2 regions of the Agrococcus sp. BE272 genome follow, and region 2 is predicted to be linked to the other one. Evidence: predicted binding sites of a transcription regulator. Region 2 holds the regulator's gene; the other holds the start of a gene.

Region 1 (5,576 bases), 420 kb from region 2:
CGCATCGCTCGGCGGAGACGCCGTCGAGGTCGTCGCGTCCGCGCTCGAGCCCATCGCCGAGGGCATCGATCCGGCGGTCGATGCCGTGCCGGTCGCCGATGCGCTGCTCCAGGAGCGATCCACGATGGCCGTCCCGACATCCGCAGCCGCGGAGCCCAGCGCTCCGGAGCCTGCGGTCACCGGACTCGTGCTCCGGACCGCGGCCGGCGACGCATCCGTCGTCGCCGCATCGGGAGCGGTCCGCTGGTCGCCGTCGTCCGGGGCTGCCGTGCCTGGGCTGCCGGCGTCGGAGCTGCTCGTCGATCTGTCGCCGGATGCCGGTCCGGATCCTGGTCCCCCGGCGCTCGCGCCCTCCGGCGCGGGCGGCGGCGCCGCCGGGCAGCCGCCGGCGACCCTCGATGCCCGCTCCGAGCCCGAGCTGCCGGGCGGGAGCGCCGGCGCGGTCGAGCACGACCGCGTCCCCGCATCACTCGTGGAGGAGCTCGCCGCGAGCCCTGATTGAGCGATCCCCGGCCGCGCCATGCGCGCGGCACGCGGCCGTCCCGGAGCGGGGCGGCAGATCGACTCAATCAATGGAAGGGCAGAGCGATGAACAAGCTCATCATGCGAGCGCTGTGGACGACAGCGCTCGCGGGCGGCCTCTGGGCCGCTGGCACTGGCGTAGCCAGTGCCGTCGAGGCCGACGCGACAGTCGGCGTCGGAGACCAGGTGGCGGTCGTGACCGTGACCGATTCGGTGGCGGACACGACGGCGGATGCGGTGGTGGACGCGACAGCGGATGCCACGGCGGATGCCACGGTGGACGCCACGGTGGATGCCACGGTGGATGCGGTCGACACGACGGCGGATGCGGTGGTGGACGCGACAGCGGATACCACGGCGGATGCCACGGTGGATGCGGTTGACACGACGGCGGGTGCCACGGTGGATGCGGTCGACACGACGGCGGGTGCGGTGGTGGACGCGACAGCGGATGCCACGGTGGACGCCACGGTGGATGCGGCGACGGACACCACGGCCGATGCCGCAGTCGACCCCGTGCTGGTCGACGCTGCAGCAGCGACGACCACGGATGCCGCGACGGATGCGACGGCCGACGGCACTTCGGCGCCGACGGTGGAGGCGCTGGCCGTCGCGGATGCTGAGGTGCAGGCGGGCGATGCGCTCGCCGTCGACGCGGACGCCTGCCTGGCGGCCGCGATCAACGGCAGCCTGCCGAGCGGCTGCGACTCCGCGGTTGCAGCCGGTGAGGGCTCGACCGGCGACGCGCTCGCGCCGACGGTGGAGGCGCTGGCCGTCGCGGATGCTGAGGTGCAGGCGGGCGATGCGCTCGCCGTCGACGCGGACGCCTGCCTGGCGGCCGCGCTGGGCGGATCGGCGTCGGGCTGCGACACGGCCGCAGCTGGGGCTCCTGCTGAGGGCGGCGTCGATGTCGGAGCCGGAGGCGGCTTCGAGATCGATGGCGGTGTCGTCGTCGGCGACGTCGGGGCCGCTGGCGGCGGTGATGCCCTCGGTGGCGTCGAGGTCGGCGACGCCGGCGGCGACGCCGGGGCCGGCGGCAGCGGTGCCTTCGGTGATGTCGAGGTCGGCGATGCCGGCGGCGACGTCGGCGCCTCCCTCGAGATCGGGGCTGCTGTCGAGCGCGCCAAGGCGACCCGGCCGATGCCGGTGACCGCTGACGCGGGCACGCTGCCGCAGACCGGTGCAGGTGCGGGGGAGACGCTGCTCCCGGCCCTCGCGCTGCTCGCGGCGGGGATGCTGCTGCTGACCCGTCGGCGCATGGTCGCCGTGCAGTGATCCAGACCCGGGTGCGGGGCGCGCAGCGGCGCGTCCTGCACCTCGGCATGCCCCGCCCCGGCCGCCCCGCTCGACACGCCGCATCCGCTTGACGGCATTCGAACGTCTGTTCGATCATGGGGTGTGGCAGCCGAGACGACCAGCAGCAGCGCCCCGCCCCGCGCGCGGGTGGGCGGCGGTCGCGTGGGCGTGCTGCGGGTGCCCGACTGGCCGGTCGTCGTCGCGCGCCAGACGGGCGCGCTGCCCGCCGGCGGCGAGCAGGGCGCGCCCGGCGCGATCGTGCACGCGCTGCGCCTCGTCGCGTGCGACGAGCAGGCCCGCGCCGACGGCGTGCGGGTCGGCATGCGGGTGCGCGACGCGCAGGCCGCGTCGCCCATGCTCGCGCTCGCCCCCGCCGACCCGGTGGGCGAGGCGCTCGCGTTCGAGCGGGTGGTGCGCGCGGTGCTCGCCGTCGTGCCGGCGGCCCAGCCGATCGGCGACGGCGCCCTGGCGTTCCGGATGCGGGGGGCCAGCCGGTTCTACGGGTCGGAGTCGCGGGCGCTCGAGGCGGTGCGCGGCGCGCTCGACCCGCTCGGGCTCTCGGCGAGCTTCGGCGTCGCCGACGACCGCTTCACGGCAGAGCTCGCCGCGCAGCTGGACCGCGAGACGATCGTGCCGGCAGGGCGCAGCCGCGACTTCCTCGGCCCGCTGCCGGTGGGCGTGCTCGGCGACGACGAGCTGCCCGGCATGCTGCACCGGCTCGGCGTGCACACGCTCGGCGGCTTCGCGCAGCTGCCCGACGACAGCGTGCGCGACCGGTTCGGCGAGGCCGGGCTCGTCGCCCTCACCCGCGCCCGCGGCGGCGACGACCGCCGCGTCGACGACAGCGGGCTCGGCGAGGAGCGGGCGCTGCGGCTCGTGTTCGAGCCGGGCATCGAGGGCGTGCAGGAGCTCGCGCTCGCCGTGCGCGAGCCGGTCGAGCGCTTCGTGCGGCAGCTGGCCGAGCAGCGGCTCGTGTGCAGCGAGATCCGCATCGTGCTGCGCGGCGAGGAGGGCCGCGTCAGCGAGCGGCTGTGGCGGCAGCCCGGCTTCCTGCGCGCGGGCGACATCGTCGACCGCATGCGCTGGCAGCTGACCGAGGGCGACCTCGGCTCGGCGCTCGTCGAGGTGCAGGCGCTGCCCGAGCGGCTCGACGCCGACGCCGAGCACATGCCGGGGCTGTGGGGCGGCGGCGACATCGACGACCGCACGAAGCACGCGCTCGAGCGGCTGCAGGGCATGCTCGGCCGCGAGGCGGTGCTCACCGCGACCCCCGGCGGCGGCCGGCTGCTCGCCGAGCGCGGCGTGCTCACGCCCTGGGGCGACGCGGCGCCCGCGCAGGCGGCCGGCCCGTGGCCCGGTGCGCTGCCGCCGCCCCGGCCGGCGGTCGTGTTCCGGCCCCCGCTGCCGGTGCGGCTGCTCGACGCGGCGGGCGCGCCGGTCGAGGCTGCGGCGCTCGACGTGCGCGAGGGGGCGCCCGCGGGGTTCTCCCCGCCCGCCGCGCCCCGCCGCCGCGTCGTCGCCTGGGCCGGGCCGTGGCCCATCCGCCGCCGCGACCTCGGCGACGTCGTGCACCGCGTGCAGATCCTCGACGGCGAGGGGGAGGCGTGGGTGCTGCTGCAGGCCGACGGCGCCTGGCTCGCGGAGGGTCGCTATGCGTGACGTCGCGCTGTCGGCCGGCCGCGCTCGTCCGTCGACCGGTCCTGTGCGCGCTCGACCGGACTCTCCGGTCGGGCGCACACGGAGCCGGTCGACGAACGGCGCCTGGGGCCGGGCGGGTGGCCTCGACTCGACCGCTGCGCGGGCGGCTCGATCGGCGGATGAGCGGGGGAGGTGACCGATGGCCGGCTGGAACAACCCCGCGATGCCCTGGCGCGAGCTCGAGGGCATCCTCTCCGACCGCGATGTCGGCGCCGGCAAGGTCGCCCACCCGGCCGAGCTCGACGACGCGCGCCGCGAGCGCATCCGCGTGCCCGCCCCCGGCGCCGCGACCCCGTACGCCGAGCTGCACGCGCACTCGCACTACTCGTTCCTCGACGGCGCCTCGAGCCCTGCCGAGCTCGTGAACGAGGCGCGCAGGCTCGGCCTCGAGGCGCTCGCGCTCGTCGACCACGACGGCCTCTACGGCGCCGTGCGCTTCGCCGAGGCCGCCGCCGAGGCGGGCCTGCCGACCGTCTTCGGCACCGAGTTCACGCTCGGCCTCGAGGCACCGCAGCAGGGCGTGCCCGACCCCGACGGCTCGCACCTCGTGGCGCTCGCGACCGGCCCCGCCGGGTACACGGCGCTCGCCACCGCCCTCACCGACGGCTACCTCGCCACCGACCTGCACGGCCCGGGCGAGAAGGGCAGGCCCATCTTCGAGCTCGAGCGGCTCGCCGAGACCGCGCGCGGCGAGTGGCTCATCCTCTCGGGCTGCCGCAAGGGCGGCGTGCGGCAGGCGCTCGAGCGGCACGGCGCCGGTGCCGACGGGGCGGATGCCGCGGGCCGCGAGCTCGACCGGCTCACGTCGCTGTTCGGCCCGGACCGGGTCGCGGTCGAGCTGAGCGACATCGGCGACCCCCGCGACTTCGAGCGCAACCGGGTGCTCGCGCAGCTCGCCGAGCAGCGCCGCCTGCCCGTGGTCGCGACCACCAACGCGCACATCGCGAGCCCCGCCCGGCAGCGGCTCGGCGATGCCGTCGCCGCGGTGCGCGCCCGCCGCTCGATCGACGAGCTCGACGCATGGCTGCCCGCGGGCGGCGTGCCGTCGCTGCGCGCCGGCAGCGTGATGGCTCGCCGCTTCCGGGCGTTCCCCGGCGCGGTCGGCACCGCGGCCGCGCTCGGCCGGGCCCTCGCCTTCGACCTGCGCGCCGCATCCCCCCGCCTGCCCGTCATCGACGCGCCCGGCGACCACACCCCGATGAGCTGGCTGCGCGAGCTCGTCGCCGAGCGGCTGCCGCGCGTCTACGACACCGTCGACGGGCGCCCGAGCGCCGAGGTCGCCGCCCGGCTCGAGCACGAGCTGGGCCTCATCGAGCAGAAGGGCTTCGCCGGCTACTTCCTCATCGTCTTCGAGATCGCCGAGTTCGCGCACGCGCAGGGCATCCTGTGCCAGGGCCGCGGCAGCGCGGTGGCGAGCGCCGTCTGCTTCATCCTCGGCATCACCGCCGTCGACCCGATCCGCTACCGGCTGCCGTTCGAGCGCTTCATCTCGATGATGCGCGAGGAGGAGCCCGACATCGACATCGACTTCGACGCCGGCCGCCGCGAGGAGGTCATCCAGCACGTCTACGAGCGCTACGGCCGCCGCAACGCCGCCCAGGTCGCCAACGTCATCACCTACCGGCCGAAGTCGGCGGTGCGCGACGCGGCGAAGGCGCTCGGCTACGCCGTCGGCCAGCAGAACGCCTGGTCGAAGTCGGTCGAGTCGTACTCGAAGGTCGACGTCGACACCATCCCCGAGCCGGTCGTGTCGCTCGCGGGCGAGTTCCTGCACGCCCCGCGGCACCTCGGCATCCACTCCGGCGGCATGGTGCTCACCGAGGAGCCGGTCGGCTCGGTCTGCCCGATCGAGCCGGCGCGCATGCCGAACCGCACCGTGCTGCAGTGGGACAAGGACGACTGCGAGTGGATGGGCCTGGTGAAGTTCGACCTGCTGGGCCTGGGCATGCTCGGCGCCCTCTCGCACACGCTGGCGCTCGCGGCCGAGCACACGGGGGAGTCGTGGTCGCTCGCGAGCATGCCCGCCGAGGAGGAGGGCGTCTACGACATGCTCTGCGAGG
Region 2 (5,576 bases):
GTCGTCACCGTCGAGATCACCGAGGCGGCGCCGTTCCACCTCATCGCCGATCGCGGACCGCTCGCGCTCCGCCGCACGCGCGCCGGCGACGCCTGGGACCGCGCGCAGGCCGACTCGTGCGGCGTGCCCGCGCCCACCGGCGCATCCGCCGCCGCGGGCGCCGCCGGTCCGGTCCTGCTCGGCCTGCCCACGCTGCGCGTCGGCACGTGACCCTCATCGCCGTCGTCGGCGCCACCGGCACCGGCAAGACGGCGCTGTCGCTCGACATCGCCGACGCGGTGGTCGCGCTCGGCGCGCGCTGCGAGCTCGTCAACTGCGACGCGATGCAGCTGTACCGCGGCATGGACATCGGCACGGCGAAGGCGAGCGCCCACGAGCGGCGGGGGCACCCGCACCACCTGATCGACGTGCTCGACCCGTGGGAGGACGCCGCCGTCGCTGCCTACCGCGAGGCGGCCCTGGCGGCGATCGCCGGCATCGAGGCCCGGGGGGCGGTGCCGGTGCTCGTGGGCGGGAGCGGCCTCTACGCCTCGAGCGGCCTGTACGAGTTCGCCTTCCCGGCGACCGATGCGACGCTCCGCGCCGAGCTCGAGGCCGAGCTCGCCGAGCGGGGCCCGACCGCCATGCACGAGCGGCTCGCCGCCGTCGACCGGGCGGCCGCCGACGCCATAGGGCCGCACAACGGCAGGCGCCTCGTGCGCGCGCTCGAGGCGGTGACGCTCACCGGCGAGCCGTTCCGGGTGGGGCTGCCGCCCGAGGAGTCGCTGCTGCGGCCGACGATCATCCAGCACGTGCGCGTCGAGCGCGATCGGCTCGTCGCGCGGCTCGACGAGCGGGTGGAGCGGATGTGGCGGCTCGGCATCGTCGAGGAGGCGCGGGCGCTGCGCGCGGCCGGCATCGAGCGCGGCACGACCGCGCAGCAGGCCATCGGCTACCGCCAGGCGCTCGACCAGCTCGACGGCGCGATCGACGAGGCCGAGGCCATCGCGCGCACCCAGGCGCTCACCCGTCGGTACGCGCGGCGGCAGGTCTCGTGGTTCCAGCGCTACCCGGCGGCGCCGCCCGCCGACCCGGCAGCGCTCGCCGCGCGCGCGGTCGCTAGCCTGGAGGCATGACGCAGCGCGCGAGCGGCCCGTTCTCCAAGGGCCACGGCACCGGCAACGACTTCGTGCTCGTGGCCGATCCCGAGGGCGCGCATCCCCTCAGCGCGGCACGCGTGCGCGAGCTGGCCGACCGCCGCTTCGGCGTCGGCGGCGACGGCGTGATCCGCGCGGTGCCCGCGGGCGCGACCGGCGACGCGGTGCTCGACGCGCTGCCGGCCGGCACGTGGGCGATGGACTACTGGAACGCCGACGGCAGCCTGAGCGAGATGTGCGGCAACGGCGTGCGCGTCTTCGTGCGCTTCCTGCTCGAGTCCGGGCTCGCCGAGCTGCCGGAGGGCGGCGCGCTCGACGTGGCGACGCGGGCGGGCCTCAAGCGCGTCGTGCGGCGCGGCGGCCTGCTCTCGGCCGACCTCGGGCCGTTCGAGCTCGGCGGCACCCGACTCGTCGCATCCGCCGGCCTCGACGTTCCCCGCCCGGGCCAGGACGTCTCGACCGGCAACCCGCACGTCGTCGTCGCCCTCGCGAGCGAGGAGGAGCTCGCGGGCCTCGACCTGCACCGCGCGCCGGCGCTCGAGCCGGCGGCGGAGGACGGCGCGAACGTCGAGTTCGTCGTGCCGGGCACGATCGCCGACGGCGTGGGCTCGATCCGCATGCGGGTGCACGAGCGCGGGGTCGGCGAGACGCTCTCGTGCGGTACCGGCGCCGTCGCGGCCGCCATGGCGACGCGGCACTGGTCGGGGGATGCTGCCGACCGGTGGATCGTCGACGTGCCGGGCGGCAGGCTCGAGGTCGAGCTCGACGACCGCGGCCACGTGTGGCTCACCGGTCCGGCGGAGATCGTCTTCCGAGGAGAGACGCTCAGTCCGGTGCCGTGACGGCGATGATGCGATACGTCTTCCGCGAGTCCGCGCGCTCCACCTCGTACCCGGCGAAGCGCTCGGCCAGCCAGCGCAGCAGCGAATCGGCGCCGAGGTGCTTCTGCACCACGAGCCACGCGGTCGCCCCCGGCGCGAGCCGCGGGATCCAGGTCTCGAGCAGCGTGTGGAGCTGCGGCTTCCCGATGCGGATGGGCGGGTTCGACCAGATGGCGTCGAAGCGCACGTCGGCGGGCACGCGCTCGGGGAGCGCGGGGGTGATGTTCGATATGCTGAGCAGCTCGGCATTCCGCTCCACGAGCGAGAGCGCTCGGGCGTTGACGTCGACCGCCCACACGCGGGCGGCGGGGGAGCGGAGCGCGAGCGTCGCCGCGATCGGCCCCCAGCCGCAGCCGAGATCCAGCAGCTCACCGGTCTCGGGCGGCGCGGGCACGGCATCCAGCAGCACCGCCGTGCCGACGTCGAGGCGGTCGCCGGAGAAGACACCGGTCGCCGTGACCATCTCCCGCTCGCGACCGTCGAGCGGGACCCGGATGGTCCGGACCGCCTCGGGCGCGACGGGATCGGGTGAGAAGTAGTGGTCCGGCACGGACACGACAGTAGCGAAGGACGAAGCATGGCAGCACCGAACGAGGCAGACCCCACCCAGCCCGGCCCCGCCGAGGCCGAGGGTCACGGGCGCGCGACGGAGCGCATCCTGGCCTGGGCGGCCCCCGGCGAGCGCGAGCTGCTCGCCGCGCGCGCGCAGGCGCTCCAGGAGGGCGACGACGCCGTCGACCCCGACGGCGTCCAGCTCGACCGCGACGAGCGCGCGGCGCTCCGCCGCGTCGACGGCCTCCGCACCGAGCTCGAGGACGTCACCGAGGTCGAGTACCGGCAGCTGCGCCTCGAGAACGTCGTGCTCGTGGGCGTCTACTCGGGCTCGGCGGAGGACGCCGAGAACTCCCTCCGGGAGCTCGCGGCGCTCGCCGAGACCGCAGGCGCGCTCGTGCTCGACGGCATGCTGCAGCGCCGCCCCAATCCCGATCCCGCCACGTACGTGGGCCGCGGCAAGGCCGAGGAGCTCGCCGCGATCGTGAAGGAGCTGGGCGCCGACACCGTCATCGCCGACAGCGAGCTCTCGCCCAGCCAGCGGCGCGCGCTCGAGGACCGCGTCAAGGTGAAGGTCATCGACCGCACCGCCGTCATCCTCGACATCTTCAGCCAGCACGCCAAGAGCCGAGAGGGCAAGGCGCAGGTCGAGCTCGCGCAGCTCGAGTACCTGCTGCCGCGCCTGCGCGGCTGGGGCGAGTCCATGTCGCGCCAGGCCGGTGGCCAGGTCGGCGGCCAGGGCGCCGGCATGGGCTCCCGCGGCCCCGGTGAGACCAAGATCGAGCTCGACCGCCGTCGCATCCACTCGCGCATGGCGCGGCTGCGCAAGCAGATCAAGGGCTTCGCGCCGGCGCGGCAGGCGAAGCGCGCGAACCGCGACCGGTTCGAGGTGCCGGGCGTGGCGATCGCCGGCTACACGAACGCCGGCAAGTCGAGCCTGCTCAACCGCATCACCGGTGCCGGCGTGCTGGTCGAGAACGCGCTGTTCGCGACCCTCGACGCGACCGTGCGCCGCGCGCGCACGCCGGACGGCCGGGAGTTCACGATCGCCGACACCGTGGGCTTCGTGCGCAACCTGCCGCACCAGCTCGTGGAGGCGTTCCGCTCGACGCTCGAGGAGGTCGCGGAGTCGGAGGTCATCGTGCACGTCGTCGATGCGAGCCACCCGGATCCGGCCTCGCAGATCGCGACGGTGCGCGATGTGCTGGGCGAGACGGGCGCGCGCTCGATCCCCGAGATCGTCGTCTTCAACAAGGCCGACCTCGTGACCGCCGACGAGCGGCTCGTGCTGCGCGGCCTGCAGCCCGACGCGGTCTTCGCGTCGGCCCGCACCGGGGAGGGCGTCGACGAGCTGCTCGCGCGGATCGCCGAGCTGCTGCCGCGCCCGCAGGTCGCGGTGTCGCTGCTCGTGCCCTACGACCGCGGCGATGTCGTGGCCGACCTCCACGAGCGCTTCGAGGTGCTGCGCGAGACGCACGACGAGGCGGGCACGCGCATCGATGCGATGGTGACGGAGGCCGCGGCGGGCCAGCTGGCCGAGTTCCGGGCCTGATCGGGCGGCCCGGGCGGCCCGGGCGCCGCCCGGGCCGTCAGACCGACCGGAGCACGGCCACCACGCGGCCGAGCACGTCGGCCTCGTCGCCGAGGATCGGCTCGAACGCGGAGTTGCGCGGCAGCAGCCAGGTGTGGCCGTCGCGCTGGCGGAACACCTTGACCGTCGCCTCGCTGTCGAGCATCGCGGCGACGATGTCGCCGTTCTCGGCCGTCTGCTGCTGGCGCACGACCACCCAGTCGCCGTCGCAGATCGCGGCGTCGATCATGGAGTCGCCGACGACCTTCAGCATGAAGAGGTCGCCGGTGCCCACGAGCTGCCGGGGGAGCGGGAAGACGTCCTCGACCTGCTGCTCGGCCGTGATGGGCACGCCTGCGGCGATGCGGCCGACGAGGGGCACGAACGCGGCCTGGTCGATGCTGCCGGCGGTCTCGTCGACCTCGTCGTCGATGAGCACCTCGATCGTGCGCGGGCGGGAGGGGTCGCGGCGGATGCAGCCCGCGAGCTCGAGCTGGCCGAGCTGGTGCGTGACGCTCGAGAGCGACGAGAGCCCCACGGCGTCGCCGATCTCGCGGTAGCTCGGCGGGTAGCCGCGCTGGCGCACTGCCCGCTGGATGACCTGCAGGATCGCCTGCTGCTTCTCGGTCAGCTGCCTCGTCATGCCCGCTCCGCTCCCTCAGGTGCATCGCGTGTCAGTGGCCCGCGATTGACTCCTCGTGGTTCGAAAGCGTATCCGACAGGACGCCCGGATCAAACGGATGTTCGAGTGTGTCGTGGAGAAACTCCGCGACAGGGCTTGACGCATCCGGAGGATCGAAGATAGGTTCGAAACAGAGATTCGCGGCCGGTGCTCCCGGCCGAGCACCGGCCGCGGACTCCACCGAGAGGAACTGCGATGACTGCGATCACCACCACCACGCCGGGTGCCCGCGTGCGCCTGACCGCCCGCGGCCGCCGTGCCCTGGCACTGCTCGTCGCCGCGCCCGTGCTCGCCGCAGGCGCGCTCGCCGGCGCCGGCGTGCTCGGCGACGCCCTCGCCGGTGCCGTCGCCTCGTCGACGGCCGAGACGGCGCAGTTCGAGCACATCACCGTCATGCCGGGCCAGTCGCTGTGGCAGATCGCCGAGGCCGTCGCGCCTGAGGCCGACCCGCGCGACGTGGTCGCCGAGATCGAGCTGCTGAACGGCATCGCCGGAGCCATCCAGCCGGGCGAGCGGCTCGCGATCCCCGCGCACTACTCCGGCTGAGCCACGAGCGGCATCCGCGCCGGTCCTAGGCTGGTTCGGTGACGAGCCTCGACGACCTGCCCATCCGCGACGACCTGCGCGGCCTGACGCCCTACGGCGCGCCGCAGCTCGACGTGCCGGTGCGGCTCAACGTGAACGAGAACGCGTACCGCGTGCCGGAGGCCGTGGCGCTCGACATCGTGCAGGAGATCGCCCGCGCCCTGCCCGAC

What was found. Region 2 encodes LexA, which represses DNA repair genes until DNA is damaged. Its sites were predicted from a motif close to TCGAACANNTGTTCGA; they were not measured.
Region 1: a site for LexA is predicted at 1,896-1,911, ahead of J2X49_RS02125 (DNA polymerase Y family protein). Genes of this name have one in related genera too.

The regions. Positions count from the first base shown of each region.
Region 1 covers NZ_JAVDXL010000001.1:445,130-450,705, reverse strand. The annotation lists gene J2X49_RS02135 (hypothetical protein) at 1-502, shown strand, start outside; gene J2X49_RS02130 (LPXTG cell wall anchor domain-containing protein) at 589-1,797, shown strand; gene J2X49_RS02125 (DNA polymerase Y family protein) at 1,921-3,477, shown strand; gene J2X49_RS02120 (error-prone DNA polymerase) at 3,656-5,576, shown strand, end outside.
Region 2 covers NZ_JAVDXL010000001.1:24,963-30,538, reverse strand. The annotation lists gene miaB (tRNA (N6-isopentenyl adenosine(37)-C2)-methylthiotransferase MiaB) at 1-210, shown strand, start outside; gene miaA (tRNA (adenosine(37)-N6)-dimethylallyltransferase MiaA) at 207-1,115, shown strand; gene dapF (diaminopimelate epimerase) at 1,112-1,978, shown strand; gene J2X49_RS00145 (class I SAM-dependent methyltransferase) at 1,962-2,573, opposite strand; gene hflX (GTPase HflX) at 2,595-4,121, shown strand; gene lexA (transcriptional repressor LexA) at 4,159-4,782, opposite strand; gene J2X49_RS00130 (hypothetical protein) at 5,017-5,367, shown strand; gene J2X49_RS00125 (histidinol-phosphate transaminase) at 5,406-5,576, shown strand, end outside.